DNA from 4 places in the Nocardia canadensis genome. Region 2 is predicted to be linked to each of the others. Evidence: riboswitches for the same ligand, from Rfam matches in the RefSeq annotation. Region 2 holds a riboswitch; each other region holds the start of a gene.
What was found. A riboswitch is a leader RNA that binds a small molecule or an ion and turns the genes downstream of it on or off. The one in region 2 is predicted to bind S-adenosylmethionine.
Positions count from the first base shown of each region.

Region 1 (3,199 bases), on a different contig from region 2:
GCCGCGATGGCGGGCGCCTTGCGCAGCGGATGCACCGCCAGCACATCGATGAGCACACCGACGGCGGCGGTGATCGCGAGCACCAGCACGATGGTCAGCCAGAGCGGAAGGCCCTGCTCGGCGATGAACCACCAGCCCAGGATCGACCCGAGCGCGAACACCGCGCCGTGCGCGAAGTTGATGACATTGGTGACACCGAAGATGAGGGTGATGCCCACGGCGAGCAGCGCGTACGCGTTGCCGTGGACCACACCGGCGATCAGCGTGTCGAACATCAGCGGTTGCCGGTCGGCACGAACTTGCCTTCCTTCAGCACCAGCTCACGCGGGGTCACGCCCTTCGGGCGTCGCGTTTCCTGGTCGAAGGCGAAGGTGCCGAGGCCGATTCCGGTGAACTGCGTTTCGGTCCGGAGACCGTCGAGGATGCCCTCGCGGGTCGCGCCGCCCTTCTCGGCCGCTTGCGCCACCACGTGCAGCGCGTCGTAGGCGTAGACGTTGAAGTCACCCGGATCGGTGTTGAACTTCTTGCGGAACTTGGTGACGAAGTCCTGCACCTTCGGGTCCGGGTCGGCGGGGCTGAAGATTCCGTTGACGATGTCGCCCTCGGCGGCCGCGCCGGCCAGCGAGATGAACTGCGGGGTGTTCTGGCCACCGAAGAACTGGCCGGTGAAGCCCACATCACGCAGCTGCTTGACCACCAGCGCGCCGTCGGGGCCGTAGCCCAGGTGCACCACCGCGTCAGGGTTGGCCTCGCGGCCCTTGATCAGTATCGGCTTCACATCGGTGGAGTCGGGCAGGATGGGCGAGGAGTAGACGATCTCCACGCCCTTCTGCGCGGCGAATTTCTCGAAGAACTGGAAAGCCTGCTTACCCCAGTCGGTTTCGAGGTAGACCACCGAAACCTTCTTGGCTTTCTTCGACACCCACTCGGCATTGCGCTCCTGGAACACGTCGAGGGTGATCGACGGGCTCCACGAGTAGTCGCCCGCCTTGGTGAAGTCGACCGCGGAGTTGGTGAAGCCGTACTGGACGAGCTTGCCGCGGTTGTAGATCGGCGACGCCGCGATCGAGGCAGGCGAGGAGAAGTCGCCCAGCTCGGCGATGATCGACTTGTCGTCGACGAACTTGGTGGCGATGGGCACGGTCTGCTTGGGATCGGACTGCGAGTCCTCCCACTTCAATTCGACCTTGCGGCCGTTGATACCGCCCGCGGCGTTGATCTCGTCCAGAGCCAGCTCGAAGCCCTGTTGCCACAGGCGCCCGTACTCGGCCGACGGACCGGTCCGGGGCCCCGAGACACCGAAATATACCGGTCCATCGGCGGATTCGCCGCTACCGGAATCACTGCAACCGACCACCGCGGCGGCCACCGTCACCGCCGCCAGCGCACCGGCGACAATCTTGACACGACGGCGCGAGCCGATCGAGAACTTGCTCATTGCTGATTTTTCCTTCGAACATGCCGAACGCACGAAAGAACCCTTCGGCGCTTGCGCTCTCCCTGTCGAGAGCACCTGGTCGTCACCCGGGGCACCCCACCGCCGAGCGAGGGTTGCCGATCAGCGAGCCGGGGCTCGAAAGTGCTGATACTCGTGACCGTGGGAGGAAATGTAGCAGCAGGTCACGCGGCGTCCGGCGATTCATGACCACCACTGATGCCGTTCCGGGACAGTCGGATACGGCCCTAGCTGCGGCGATCGGCGCACGACCGATTTGCGATCAGCTCGAGACAAAAAGTGCCGGCCGAAATCGGTGACCGATCAGCGCAGCCTGCGACAAATCATTGTCGACGTTCACCCGGCTCGGTACTGCTATTCCCATGACCACTCTGCTGCACATCAACGCTTCCGCCCGCGGCGAATTCAGCCAATCCCGCGCTATCGCACAGACTTTCATCGAAGCCCTCGCCGCGCGGGATTCCGGCCTGCGCGTCGACACCCTCGACCTGTTCGACGCGGGCCTGCCCGACTTCGGCACCCACGCGGCCGCCGCCAAACTGGCCGTCTTCACCGGCTCGGAGCAGACGCCCGAACAGGTCGCCGCCTGGGAGCAGGCGCGCACCGTGTTCGACCGGTTCGCCGCGGCCGACCTCTACGTCCTCAACATCCCGATCTGGAACCACGGCGTGCCCTACATCCTCAAGCAGTACGTCGACATCGTCACCCAGCCCGGCTGGGCGTTCGCCTTCGATCCCGAGGTGGGCTACAGCGGCCTGCTCGAGGGCAAGCGCGCCGTCACCGTCTACACCAGCGGCGTGCACCAGCCGGGGGTGCCGATCCAGTTCGGCAACGACTTCGCCACCCCGTTCGTGCAGGACTGGCTGCGGTTCGTCGGGGTGAAGGACGTGGCCGAGATCCGCTTCGCCCCGACCGTACTCACCGAAGACCCCCAGGTCGGCTTCGACGCGGCTCAGGAACGTGCGCGTGAGCTCGCCGGCGACTACTGAGTCGACCGATCGGGGGTGGGCGCCGACCGGCCGGACCGTCGCGACGGTCTGTGCCGTCGGGATTCTCGTCGTCGGCCAGCTCTACGTGGTGTTGCCGGTGCTGGGCGACCTGGCCGCGGTGTGGGACACCTCCCGCGCCGCGGCCACCTGGACCACCACTGCGTTCGGGCTGGCCTACGGGGCGGGATTCCTGGTCACCGGTCCGCTCTCGGACCAGTGGGGGCGCCGCCCGGTGATCGTCGGGGGCCTGGCGGCGACCGCCCTGTCCACCCTGCTGGTGATAGCCGCGCCGAATCTCGGCGCCGGCCTCGCCGCCAGGGTGGCGCAGGGCTTGACCGCGTCCTTCTTCGCACCGGCGGCCTTCGCCTACCTCGCCGAGCGGATCGCGCCGCAGCGGCGGGTCTTCGCACTCACCTGCCTGACCAGTTCGTTCCTCGGCGCGGGCGTGATCGCGCAGGTAGTGGCGCAACTGGTCGACGACGCGTTCGGCTGGCGGGCGGTCTTCGTGGCGGGCGCGCTGGCGTTCGCGGTCTCGGCCGTCGTCTTGCGGCTGGTGCTCGAACCAGGGCAGCGGGCGGGCGGCAGCGCGTCGGCACGCTCGGTCGGCGTGGCCTTCGCGGCGCTGCTGCGCACGCCCCGCCTCGCCCTGCTCTACCTGAGCTGCCTGGCCGTGCTCGGGTCGTTCGTCGGCATCTACACCGGGATCCAGCTGGCCCCGCCCGACGGCATCGGCACCGGTAGCACGGCCCTGCTC
Region 1 is NZ_JAVCWB010000010.1:1,955,205-1,958,403, forward strand. Features, by position in the region: gene Q7X29_RS32235 (ABC transporter permease) at 1-275, opposite strand, end outside; gene Q7X29_RS32240 (ABC transporter substrate-binding protein) at 275-1,438, opposite strand; SAM riboswitch class IV at 1,481-1,597, opposite strand; gene Q7X29_RS32245 (FMN-dependent NADH-azoreductase) at 1,819-2,445, shown strand; gene Q7X29_RS32250 (MFS transporter) at 2,423-3,199, shown strand, end outside.
Region 1: it holds a riboswitch for S-adenosylmethionine, as region 2 does, so the genes downstream of both, Q7X29_RS32240 (ABC transporter substrate-binding protein) here and Q7X29_RS03860 (LLM class flavin-dependent oxidoreductase) in region 2, are expected to answer to the same signal.

Region 2 (3,199 bases):
CCTACTGGATCCCGCCGCTGGCCGCGCTCTGCGCTCGCGGCCGGGTCCGCCGCGCCGGACTGCTCGGCTACCTCGCCGCCGTGGCGGGCCGCCTCGCCGCCCGCGCCACCGAGACCCGGCAGCGGCCGACCCGCGCCGACCTCACCTCCGCGCTCGCCCACCCGCTGGGCGTGGCGCACTACTTGGCGCTGTGGACCCGGTCGCACTACCGCCATCGCACCGGCACGCTGCGCTGGAAGCAGCGCCCACTGGTCGCGCCGGAGACCGCGAGCGCCCAGCACGCCTGACGCGCCCGGCCGCGCTCAGCGATCGGTGATCCGCAACGAGAATTCGCCGCCCATCCCCCGGCTCGTCGTCAGGGTCAGCCGCAGCCGCGACATACCGTCGACGAGATCGCGATTGCCGCCCCGACGAAGATCCGGCCACAGCCACGAGATCCTCGAACCCCAAGCGATCCGGCGCCACGCGATCCGGCGCCACGCAGGAAGAGAGCAGATCCGCGGGACCACCCTCGAACATCGGGTCGGCGAAGGCCTTCGCGCGCAGGCGGTGGAAGGCGCGTGCGTATCGGGCCGTCGGCGCGTGCCCGGCGAAGGCGGCTGCCGCATGCGCTGATCCATCGGCCAGGACCAGCACCAGCATGGCGGCCAGGAACACCGTCGAAGCCGTTGGTGGCGTCGACCACCCGCTTGCCGCCGAGCGCGGCGGCGCGTGCGAGTCCGTCGAGTCCCCGCTGAGCCCTCAGGGAACCTCGGTGATCCCCACGGTCGGGAAGAAGAAGCAGGAGCGGCCCGCGTTGTCGGTGGTGCCGAAGACGGCGGCCAGGACGGTGCCGTGGCCGGTGTCGACCGGGACGGCCCGCACACCGCCGACCGGGATGGCGGCGAAGAGGAAGTCGCGGATCGCGGTCTCGGCGATGGGGCGCAGTTCGACGGGGACCTCGGGCGGGACCAGCGCGCGCACCACGTCGGCAATGGAGCCCATCGAGGCCAGCCCGCCGCGCCCGGTGCTGATATTGAGCCAGGCCACCTGCATGCCGGAGGTCTCGGTGGCCGCGGTGTCCGGTGCCAGGCCGTAGGGCAGGAAGGTGAACATCGTCTGGCCCGATTTCACGGCGGTGAGGTCGAGACCGGGGATCTGCACGGCGTTGGCGGGCCACGGGCCGGGCACCGCGCCCGCGACGGCGGGCACGAGCCCGAGGCCGTCGCCCGCGCAGTTCGCGGCGACCGTCGGGTACAGGAACGGTTGGATGCCCAGCGCTTTCAGGGTGTCGACGACGCTCTGATACGCGCCGAGCAGGTCACCGGGACCGGCGGTCGGGGTGGCGGCGGGCGCATCCCTGGTTACCGTCGCGGGCACGGCCGCCGCGGTGGGCGCGGCCAGCAGCAGCGCGGCGGCGCAGGCCGCCAGCGTGGTCAGGGCGGTGAAACGACGCGGCACGGTCACAACGCACTCCTCATCGACGCGGAGACATCCGACGCTACGCCCGTATCCGGCGGAATCCGCGCAGGTGAGGCGCGTCGTTTCGTCGGCGCGTCGCGGACAGTGTGCACCAGCGCCGCCCCGGTTCCAAGCTCTGCGCTCACGCTGATCCTTACCGTTGTGAAGTATCGCCGCAGTGCCACATGCTGATTCGGTACCGGCCCTGTGGTCGGTCACAACCATCCAGAGCGACCGAGAGACCTGGCTCCATGACGTCGCAGCAACCCGCCCGTTCCCGGGTGTGGGTGCTTCCGCCGGGTTCGATGGAGGAGCAAGAGTGGCGAGGTCTGCTGTCGCATGAAGTTTCTGTTGTTCACGCTGGTGACCCGGGCGGTGACCACGCTCAGCCTGTTCGACCCGGTGCGCGCGTCCGAGGACTACGCGACGCTGGACAACCTGGCGGATGGCCGGCTGGAGCTGATCATCGGCAAGGGCAACGGCCCCGCGCAGGCCCGGATCCGGCACGGCAGCGCGACCAGCCGCGAGTCGGTGGAACTGGCCGCGCGCCACGGTGATCCGCTGCTCTCGGCCGACGTCACCAACCCCATCGAGCCGTCTGCCGAACTGGTTCGCCACTATCGGCAGCGCTGGGCCCACTACGGCCGCGACCCCGCCGACGCGCTCGTCGGCGCGGGCACCGTGGGCTTCCACGTCGCCGCCACCTCCCAGCAGGCCAGAGCGGTCTCCACGCCGCTGTTCGAGGCGCGTCGCGCGCTGGCGCGAAAGCTGGGCCTGCCCCTGGTGTTCGACACCATCGACGACTTCCTCGCGCGCAGCTCCGCTCTGGTCGGCAGCCCGCCGGAAGTCATCGACAAGGTCGGCCGGTACCACGAGCAGCTCGGCCACGAGGTGATCCATCTCTCCGCCGAACGCGACGGTCGCGCCGACACCGACTACCTGGGCAGCCTCGAGCTGTTCCAGGCCGAGGTGGCGCCCGAACTGCGCCGCCGCATTCCCAGCCGTCCCCTGGCCGCAGGCCGCGAATTCTCTGGAGTCACCCCGTGATCGGTCCTCGTCATCGTTTCGCCGCCGCCGTCGGCGTCCTGGCTGTCGCCACCTCCGTGGTCGCGTGCGGCAGCGACACCGGCGGCGCGGGTGGGCAGGCCGGTCCGCCGCAGCCCGGCGGCACCCTGCGCTACGGGTTGTCCCAGGCCCCGTCGTGCTCGGATCCGGCCCAGGCCGGGTCGAACCAGACCATCTACGTCACCCGCCAGATCGTCGACTCGCTCACCGACCAGGACCCCAAGACCGGCGCGATCACCCCCTGGCTGGCCAAGAGCTGGGAGGTCAGCCCCGACGCCAAGGTGTTCACCTTCACCCTCGCCGACGGCGTCACCTTCAGCGACGGCACCGCGCTGACCGCGGATTCGGTGCGCGACACCTTCGACGCGATCGTCGAGCTGGGCGGTGCGAAGGCGCCGCTGGGCGCGAGCTACCTGACCAACTACGTCGGCACGACGGCGGTCGACAAGCTCACCGCCCGGGTCGAGTTCAGCCAGCCCAACGCCCAGTTCCTGCAGGCCTCCTCGACGCCGCAGCTCGGCATCCTGGGCCGGGCGACCAATGCCAAGCCGGCCGAGGCCCGCTGCGCGGGCGACAACATCGGCAGCGGCCCGTTCACCTACGCCGCCTACAGGCAGGACGTCTCGGTGACCCTGGCCAAGCGGGCCGGATACCACTGGGGCTCGGCGGTGTTCGGCCATCAGGGCGAGGCCTA
Region 2 is NZ_JAVCWB010000002.1:127,806-131,004, reverse strand. Features, by position in the region: gene Q7X29_RS03870 (glycosyltransferase) at 1-287, shown strand, start outside; gene Q7X29_RS03865 (hypothetical protein) at 742-1,446, opposite strand; SAM riboswitch class I at 1,659-1,752, shown strand; gene Q7X29_RS03860 (LLM class flavin-dependent oxidoreductase) at 1,780-2,487, shown strand; gene Q7X29_RS03855 (ABC transporter substrate-binding protein) at 2,484-3,199, shown strand, end outside.

Region 3 (3,199 bases), on a different contig from region 2:
CGGGATCGACGATGACCTCGATCGTCGGCGAGTGGTCGAGTTCACGCAGCTCGAGCGGGGTGAACTTGGCCTGGGCGGGGCCACGGCGCCCGAAGACGTGGACCTCGACGGCCTTGTTGGCCTTGAGCCCCTTGTAGACGTTCGGCGGGATCTCGGTCGGCAGCAGCTCGTCACCGGTCTTGGCCAGCACGCGCGCCACGTCGAGGGCGACGTTGCCGACACCGAGCACGGCGACCTTCTCCGCGTCCAGCGGCCACGAGCGCGGCACGTCGGGGTGCCCGTCGTACCAGGACACGAAGTCGGCGGCACCGTAGGAACCGTCGAGGTCGATGCCGGGGATGGGCAGGGCGCGGTCGGCGTTGGCGCCGGTGGAGAAGATGACCGCGTCGTAGAACTGACGCAGGTCGTCGAGGGTGATGTCGGTGCCGTAGTCGATGTTGCCGAGCAGGCGGACCTGGTCTTTGTCGAGGACCTTGTGCAGGGCGGTGATGATGCCCTTGATGCGCGGGTGGTCGGGGGCGACGCCGTAGCGGATCAGGCCGAAGGGCGCGGGCATGCGCTCGTAGAGGTCGATGCTGACATCGGCATCGGACTTCATCAATGCGTCGGCGGCGTAGATACCGGCCGGTCCTGCGCCCACGATCGCAATGCGGAGCGGGCGGGTCGCTGCACTCTGTTCGGTCATTTTCTACGCGCACCCTTTGGTCGAGAACTGTTGACGGCGTCGATTTAGCTTAGGCTAAGTTGACGATCCGGCTGCTGGCAGCTGCCTTCCGAGTCGGCAGCGCACCGCATTCTGGCGATTCTATCTGCGGCGTTGTGGCCACCCGGCGTGCGGTGTGGTTGCCCGCACCGGGTCTGTCAGGATTACAGCATGAACGAGGAGCAGACAGGCTCGGACGACCAGCCCATCGTGGTGGATCAGACCGACAAGCGTTCCATCGTCCCGTTCGTCGCGGCCGCGGTGATCGCGGTCATCGTGCTCATCGGCATCGTGCTCGGCGGTCTGCTCTCGCCCGCTGAGAAAAATGTCACAGAGGCCGACCGTCTCGCCGCCGCTGTCACCAACTATATCGACGCGCGCTCGCGCAGCGAGCTGCGTCCGCCGGCCGGTGTCGCCTGCCCCGGCTTCGACGAGGAGAAATCCGGCCTGTCGGAGCGGCTCGGCGGCCCGAAATCGGCAGTGACGATCGACAAGAAGAGTTTCGACAAGGCGACGGTGAACGGCGACCGGGCCAAGATCGACGCCACCGTGCAGATCGGCGACACGTCCGCCACCAGCACCTGGAACCTGACCAGGGTGGACGGCACCTGGCTGGTCTGCACTCCGTAGCACTGTTTGACACGGTGACCTGTGCCGGGGCAATCTCAGATCGCAAGGTCATGAGTACCAGCGCCAAGCCCCGGCTCGCTGGTCGGCAACCCTCCTCCGCGGTGGGGTGCTCCGGGTGACGACCTGGCCGTGTGCCCGGACAACCGGCACGGCAAGAGCGGATTCACGCAGGAGGTTTCGACATGACTTACGCCGGCGACATCACCCCTGAGAAGGCGTGGGAGATCCTGACCGAGCACCCCGACGCGGTGCTGGTCGACGTGCGCACCGAAGGCGAGTGGGCGCAGATCGGTATCCCCGACACCAGTTCGATCGAGCGCCCGGCCCACTTCATCGAGTGGGTCGACGGCACCGGAACCCGCAATCCGAACTTCGGCGCGCAGCTCGAGCAGGCGCTGGGTGATCGGCCGGACGGCGCGCCGGTGGTGTTCCTGTGTCGCTCCGGCCAGCGCTCCATCGGGGCGGCGACCGTGGCGACCGCGGCGGGCATCACCCCGTCCTACAACGTGCTGGACGGTTTCGAGGGCGGTCCCGACGCGTTCGGGCAGCGCGGCAGCGTCGGCTGGCGCGCGGTCGGCCTGCCGTGGCGTCAGGCATAAGGAGAACAGCATGATCACCGGTGGTTCGTTCGACAAGCCACTGCCCGAGGGCGTCGGCCCGGCCACTCTCGGCGTCCGCGGCGGCCTGCGCCGCTCCGGCTTCGAGGAGACCTCCGAGGCGCTGTACCTGACCTCGGGTTTCGTCTACGAGAGCGCCGAGGCCGCCGAGGCGTCCTTCACCGGCGAGGTCGAGCACTTCGTCTACTCGCGTTACGGCAACCCGACCGTGGCCATGTTCGAGGAGCGCATCCGGCTGCTCGACGGCGCCGAGGCCGCGTTCGCCACCGCCTCCGGCATGTCCGCGGTGTTCACCGCGCTGGGCGCGCTGCTGAAGGCGGGCGATCGCCTCGTCGCGGCCCGCAGCCTGTTCGGCTCGTGCTTCGTGGTGTGCAACGAGATCCTGCCGCGCTGGGGCGTGGAGACCGTCTTCGTCGACGGTGACGACCTCGAGCAGTGGGAGCAGGCGCTCTCGGTCCCCACCCAGGCCGTGTTCTTCGAGACCCCGGCCAACCCGATGCAGACCCTCGTCGATGTCCGCAAGGTCACCGAGCTCGCGCACGCCGCGGGCGCGAAGGTGGTGCTGGACAACGTCTTCGCCACCCCGCTGTTGCAGCGCGGCTTCGAACTCGGCGCCGACGTGGTGGTCTACTCCGGCACCAAGCACATCGACGGCCAGGGCCGCGTGCTCGGCGGCGCAATCCTCGGCGCCCAGGACTACATCGACGGCCCGGTCAAGAACCTGATGCGCCACACCGGCCCCGCGCTGAGCCCGTTCAACGCCTGGACCCTGCTCAAGGGCCTGGAGACGATGCCGCTGCGTGTGCGCCAGTCCACCGAGTCGGCGCTGCGGGTCGCCCGGTTCCTGGAGACGAACAAGTCGGTCAACTGGGTGAAATACCCCTTCCTCGAGTCCCACCCGCAGCACGCCCTCGCCACCGCCCAGATGTCCGGCGGCGGCACGGTCGTCACCTTCGAACTGGCCGGCGACGACGGCAAGAAGCGCGCCTTCGAGGTCCTCAACCGCCTGCGCATCATCGATATCTCCAACAACCTCGGTGACGCGAAGACCCTGATCACCCACCCCGCCACGACGACCCACCGTGCGATGGGCCCCGAAGGCCGCGCCTCGATCGGCCTCTCCGACGGCGTGGTCCGCATCTCGATCGGCCTCGAGGACATCGAGGACCTCCTCGGCGACCTCGACCACGCCCTGCGCTGAGTCCGCGAATGCCCCGGGTCAGCCTCTCGAAACGAGACTCGGCCGGCC
Region 3 is NZ_JAVCWB010000010.1:2,066,537-2,069,735, reverse strand. Features, by position in the region: gene Q7X29_RS32825 (FAD-dependent oxidoreductase) at 1-685, opposite strand, end outside; gene Q7X29_RS32820 (Rv0361 family membrane protein) at 875-1,333, shown strand; SAM riboswitch class IV at 1,380-1,497, shown strand; gene Q7X29_RS32815 (rhodanese-like domain-containing protein) at 1,516-1,932, shown strand; gene Q7X29_RS32810 (O-succinylhomoserine sulfhydrylase) at 1,943-3,151, shown strand.
Region 3: it holds a riboswitch for S-adenosylmethionine, as region 2 does, so the genes downstream of both, Q7X29_RS32815 (rhodanese-like domain-containing protein) here and Q7X29_RS03860 (LLM class flavin-dependent oxidoreductase) in region 2, are expected to answer to the same signal.

Region 4 (3,199 bases), 780 kb from region 2:
CGGCCGCCGAGCAGCAGCAGGCCGCCGAAGATCAGCGTGTAGGCGGTGAGCGCCCACTGTTTGTCGCCCTCGCTGATGCCGAGGTCTTTCTGGGCGAACGGGAGCGCGATCGTCACGACGGTGGCGTCGAGGATCACCATCAACTGCGCGGAGGCGAGCACGGCGAGCGCCCACCAGCGTGTCGAACTCTGTTGTACCTCAGTAGGTTTCGCATCTATTTCGGTGCCGGTCACCGCGGACTCCTAGTCACTCGAAGGCTCGCGCTCAATCCTGACACCGCGAGACAATTGGCGTCAAGAGCAAAATGTCTGACTGCGACATTTGACGTGCGAGGACAGACGAATCGGGTGGGACGGTAATCTGGAGGAATGCTGGACTCGACCACTCCGATCAGCGCGGACCGGACGACCGAACCCGCAGCCCCTACCGGGCCCGATCGCGCGCCGACCGGCCTGCGCGAACGCAAGAAGCTGCAGACCAAGGCGGCGATCGTGGAGATCGGGCTGAACCTGTGCGACTCACAGGGCTTCGACGCGACCACCGTCGAGCAGATCGCCGCGGGCGCCGACGTCTCCCCCCGCACGGTGAACCGGTACTTCCCGATGAAGGAAGACATCGTGCTCGCCCCGATCGACGACTTCGGGCTCGCCGTCGCCGTCGCGCTGGGCGAGCAACCGCGCACCGACAACGAGCTACAGGCGCTGTGTGGCGCCTACCTGCAGGTCATCGACACCGAGGCCGATGCCGACGGCGTGCGGTTCCTGCGTCAGTTCCTGCAGATGCAGCGGATCATGCGCGCCAGCCAGGCCGTGAACGCGCGGGCACTCGAGTACGCCGAGAAGAAGAACATCGCGGTCTGCGCGCGACTGGCCGAGCGGATGTCGACGACCCCGGACGACTTCTCGGTCCGGCTGGTGGCAGGCACCTGGCAGATGCTGTGCCACCTCTCGCTCGTCTCGGTCGAGGACGCGTTGCTCAGCTCGACCCCCGAGGCCGCCGCGCTGGTCACCCGCGACGCCGTTCTGCGCGCCTACCACGAGCTTCGGCGCATCTGCGGCGCCCAGCCGGACCCCGACACGCCAGCGGTCGGCACACCGGCGGCGGAGTGATCCACGGCATGAAACCGGGGGAAGTTTCCGCGCGGGCGCAATCGCCGGTTAACATGTCGGCAAGGTCATGAGTACCAGTGCCAAGCCCCGGCTCGCTGGTCGGCAACCCTCCAGCTGCGGTGGGGTGCTCCGGGTGATGACCGGGCTCCCGAAGGCCGGGAGCAAGCGCGCATCGCAGGAGGCCCCCATGTGTTGTTGTCCGTCGATCCAACCCATCTGACGCGAAACACCGGCGAACAACCCTGGAGCTTTTCATGACCGACTCTGCCCTGCCCGAGAACTGGTCCTTCGAGACCAAGCAGATCCACGCGGGCCAGTCCCCCGACGCGGCCACCAACGCGCGGGCGCTGCCGATCTACCAGACCACCTCCTACACCTTCCGCGACACCGATCACGCCGCCGCGCTGTTCGGTCTCGCCGAGCCGGGCAACATCTACACCCGGATCATGAACCCCACCCAGGACGCCGTCGAGCAGCGCGTCGCCGCGCTCGAGGGTGGCGTCGCGGCGCTGCTGCTGGCCTCGGGCCAGGCCGCCGAGACCTTCGCGATCCTGAACCTGGCCAACGCGGGCGACCACATCGTGTCCAGCCCGCACCTCTACGGCGGCACGTACAACCTGTTCCACTACTCGCTGCCCAAGCTCGGCATCGAGGTCTCCTTCGTCGAGGATCCCGACGACCTGGCGCAGTGGCAGGCCGCCATCCGGCCCAACACCAAGGCGTTCTACGGCGAGACCATCGCCAACCCGAGCAGTGCCGTGTTCGACATCCCCGGCATCGCCGAGATCGCGCACAAGGCGGGCATCCCGCTGATCGTCGACAACACCGTCGCGACCCCGTACCTGATCCAGCCGCTGGCCCACGGCGCCGACATCGTCGTGCACTCGGCGACGAAGTACCTCGGCGGGCACGGTGCGGCGGTGGCCGGCGTGATCGTCGACGGCGGCACCTTCGACTGGACCGTGCGCGATGCCGACGGCAACGCCCGCTTCCCCGGCTTCACCGAGCCCGACCCCAGCTACCACGGCGCGGTCTTCGCCGACCTGGGCGCGCCCGCCTTCGCGCTCAAGGCGCGCGTGCAGCTGCTGCGCGACCTGGGCGCGGCGGTGTCGCCGTTCAACGCGTTCCTCATCGCCCAGGGCATCGAGACGCTGAGCCTGCGGGTCGAGCGGCACGTCGCCAACGCCGAGGCCGTGGCGAAGTTCGTTGCCGAGCAGCCGGGCGTCGAGGCCGTGCACTACGCCGGTCTCGAGTCCTCGCCGTGGTACGCGCGGGCCAAGCAGCTGGCCCCCAAGGGCGCGGGCGCGATCGTCGCGTTCGAGCTGCGCGGCGGCGTCGACGCGGGCAAGAAGTTCGTGGACGCGCTCAGCCTCCACAGCCATGTCGCTAACATCGGTGATGTGCGTTCTCTCGTGATCCACCCGGCGTCGACCACGCACTCGCAGTTGACGCCCGAGGAGCAGCTGGCCTCCGGCGTGACCCCGGGGCTGGTCCGGCTCGCCGTGGGCATCGAGGGCATCGACGACATCCTGGCGGATCTGCGCGCCGGTTTCGCGGCGGCGAACACGTGACTGTGAGCACCGAATCGCCGATCGCCCGTCCCGCAACCGGTGTGGCCCTGCTGCCACCGCCGGACGGGCGACTCGGCGTGGTCGCCATCGGGGACGTCGCGCTGGAGAACGGCGCCGTGGTCCCCGATGTGCGGCTGGCGGTGCAGCGCTGGGGCGAGCTCTCGCCCGCACTCGACAATGTGGTGCTCGTCGAACACGCCCTGACCGGTGACTCCCACGTCATCGCCAGCGCCGACAATGCCCAGCCCGGCTGGTGGGAGGGCATGGTCGGCCCCGGCGCGCCGATCGACACCGACGAGTGGTGTGTCATCGCGACCAACGTGCTCGGCGGCTGCAAGGGCAGCACCGGGCCGTCCTCGCTCGCGCCCGACGGCGCGCCGTGGGGTTCGCGGTTTCCCGACCTGACCATCCGCGACCAGGTCACCGCCGAGGCGCAGCTGCTCGATCTGTTCGGGATCGAGCGGCTGGCCGCCGTCGTCGGTGGATCGATGGGTGGCATGCGGGTACTGGAGTGGATCG
Region 4 is NZ_JAVCWB010000002.1:908,907-912,105, reverse strand. Features, by position in the region: gene Q7X29_RS07375 (MFS transporter) at 1-161, opposite strand, end outside; gene Q7X29_RS07370 (TetR family transcriptional regulator) at 369-1,109, shown strand; SAM riboswitch class IV at 1,173-1,283, shown strand; gene Q7X29_RS07365 (bifunctional o-acetylhomoserine/o-acetylserine sulfhydrylase) at 1,364-2,680, shown strand; gene metX (homoserine O-acetyltransferase MetX) at 2,677-3,199, shown strand, end outside.
Region 4: it holds a riboswitch for S-adenosylmethionine, as region 2 does, so the genes downstream of both, Q7X29_RS07365 (bifunctional o-acetylhomoserine/o-acetylserine sulfhydrylase) here and Q7X29_RS03860 (LLM class flavin-dependent oxidoreductase) in region 2, are expected to answer to the same signal.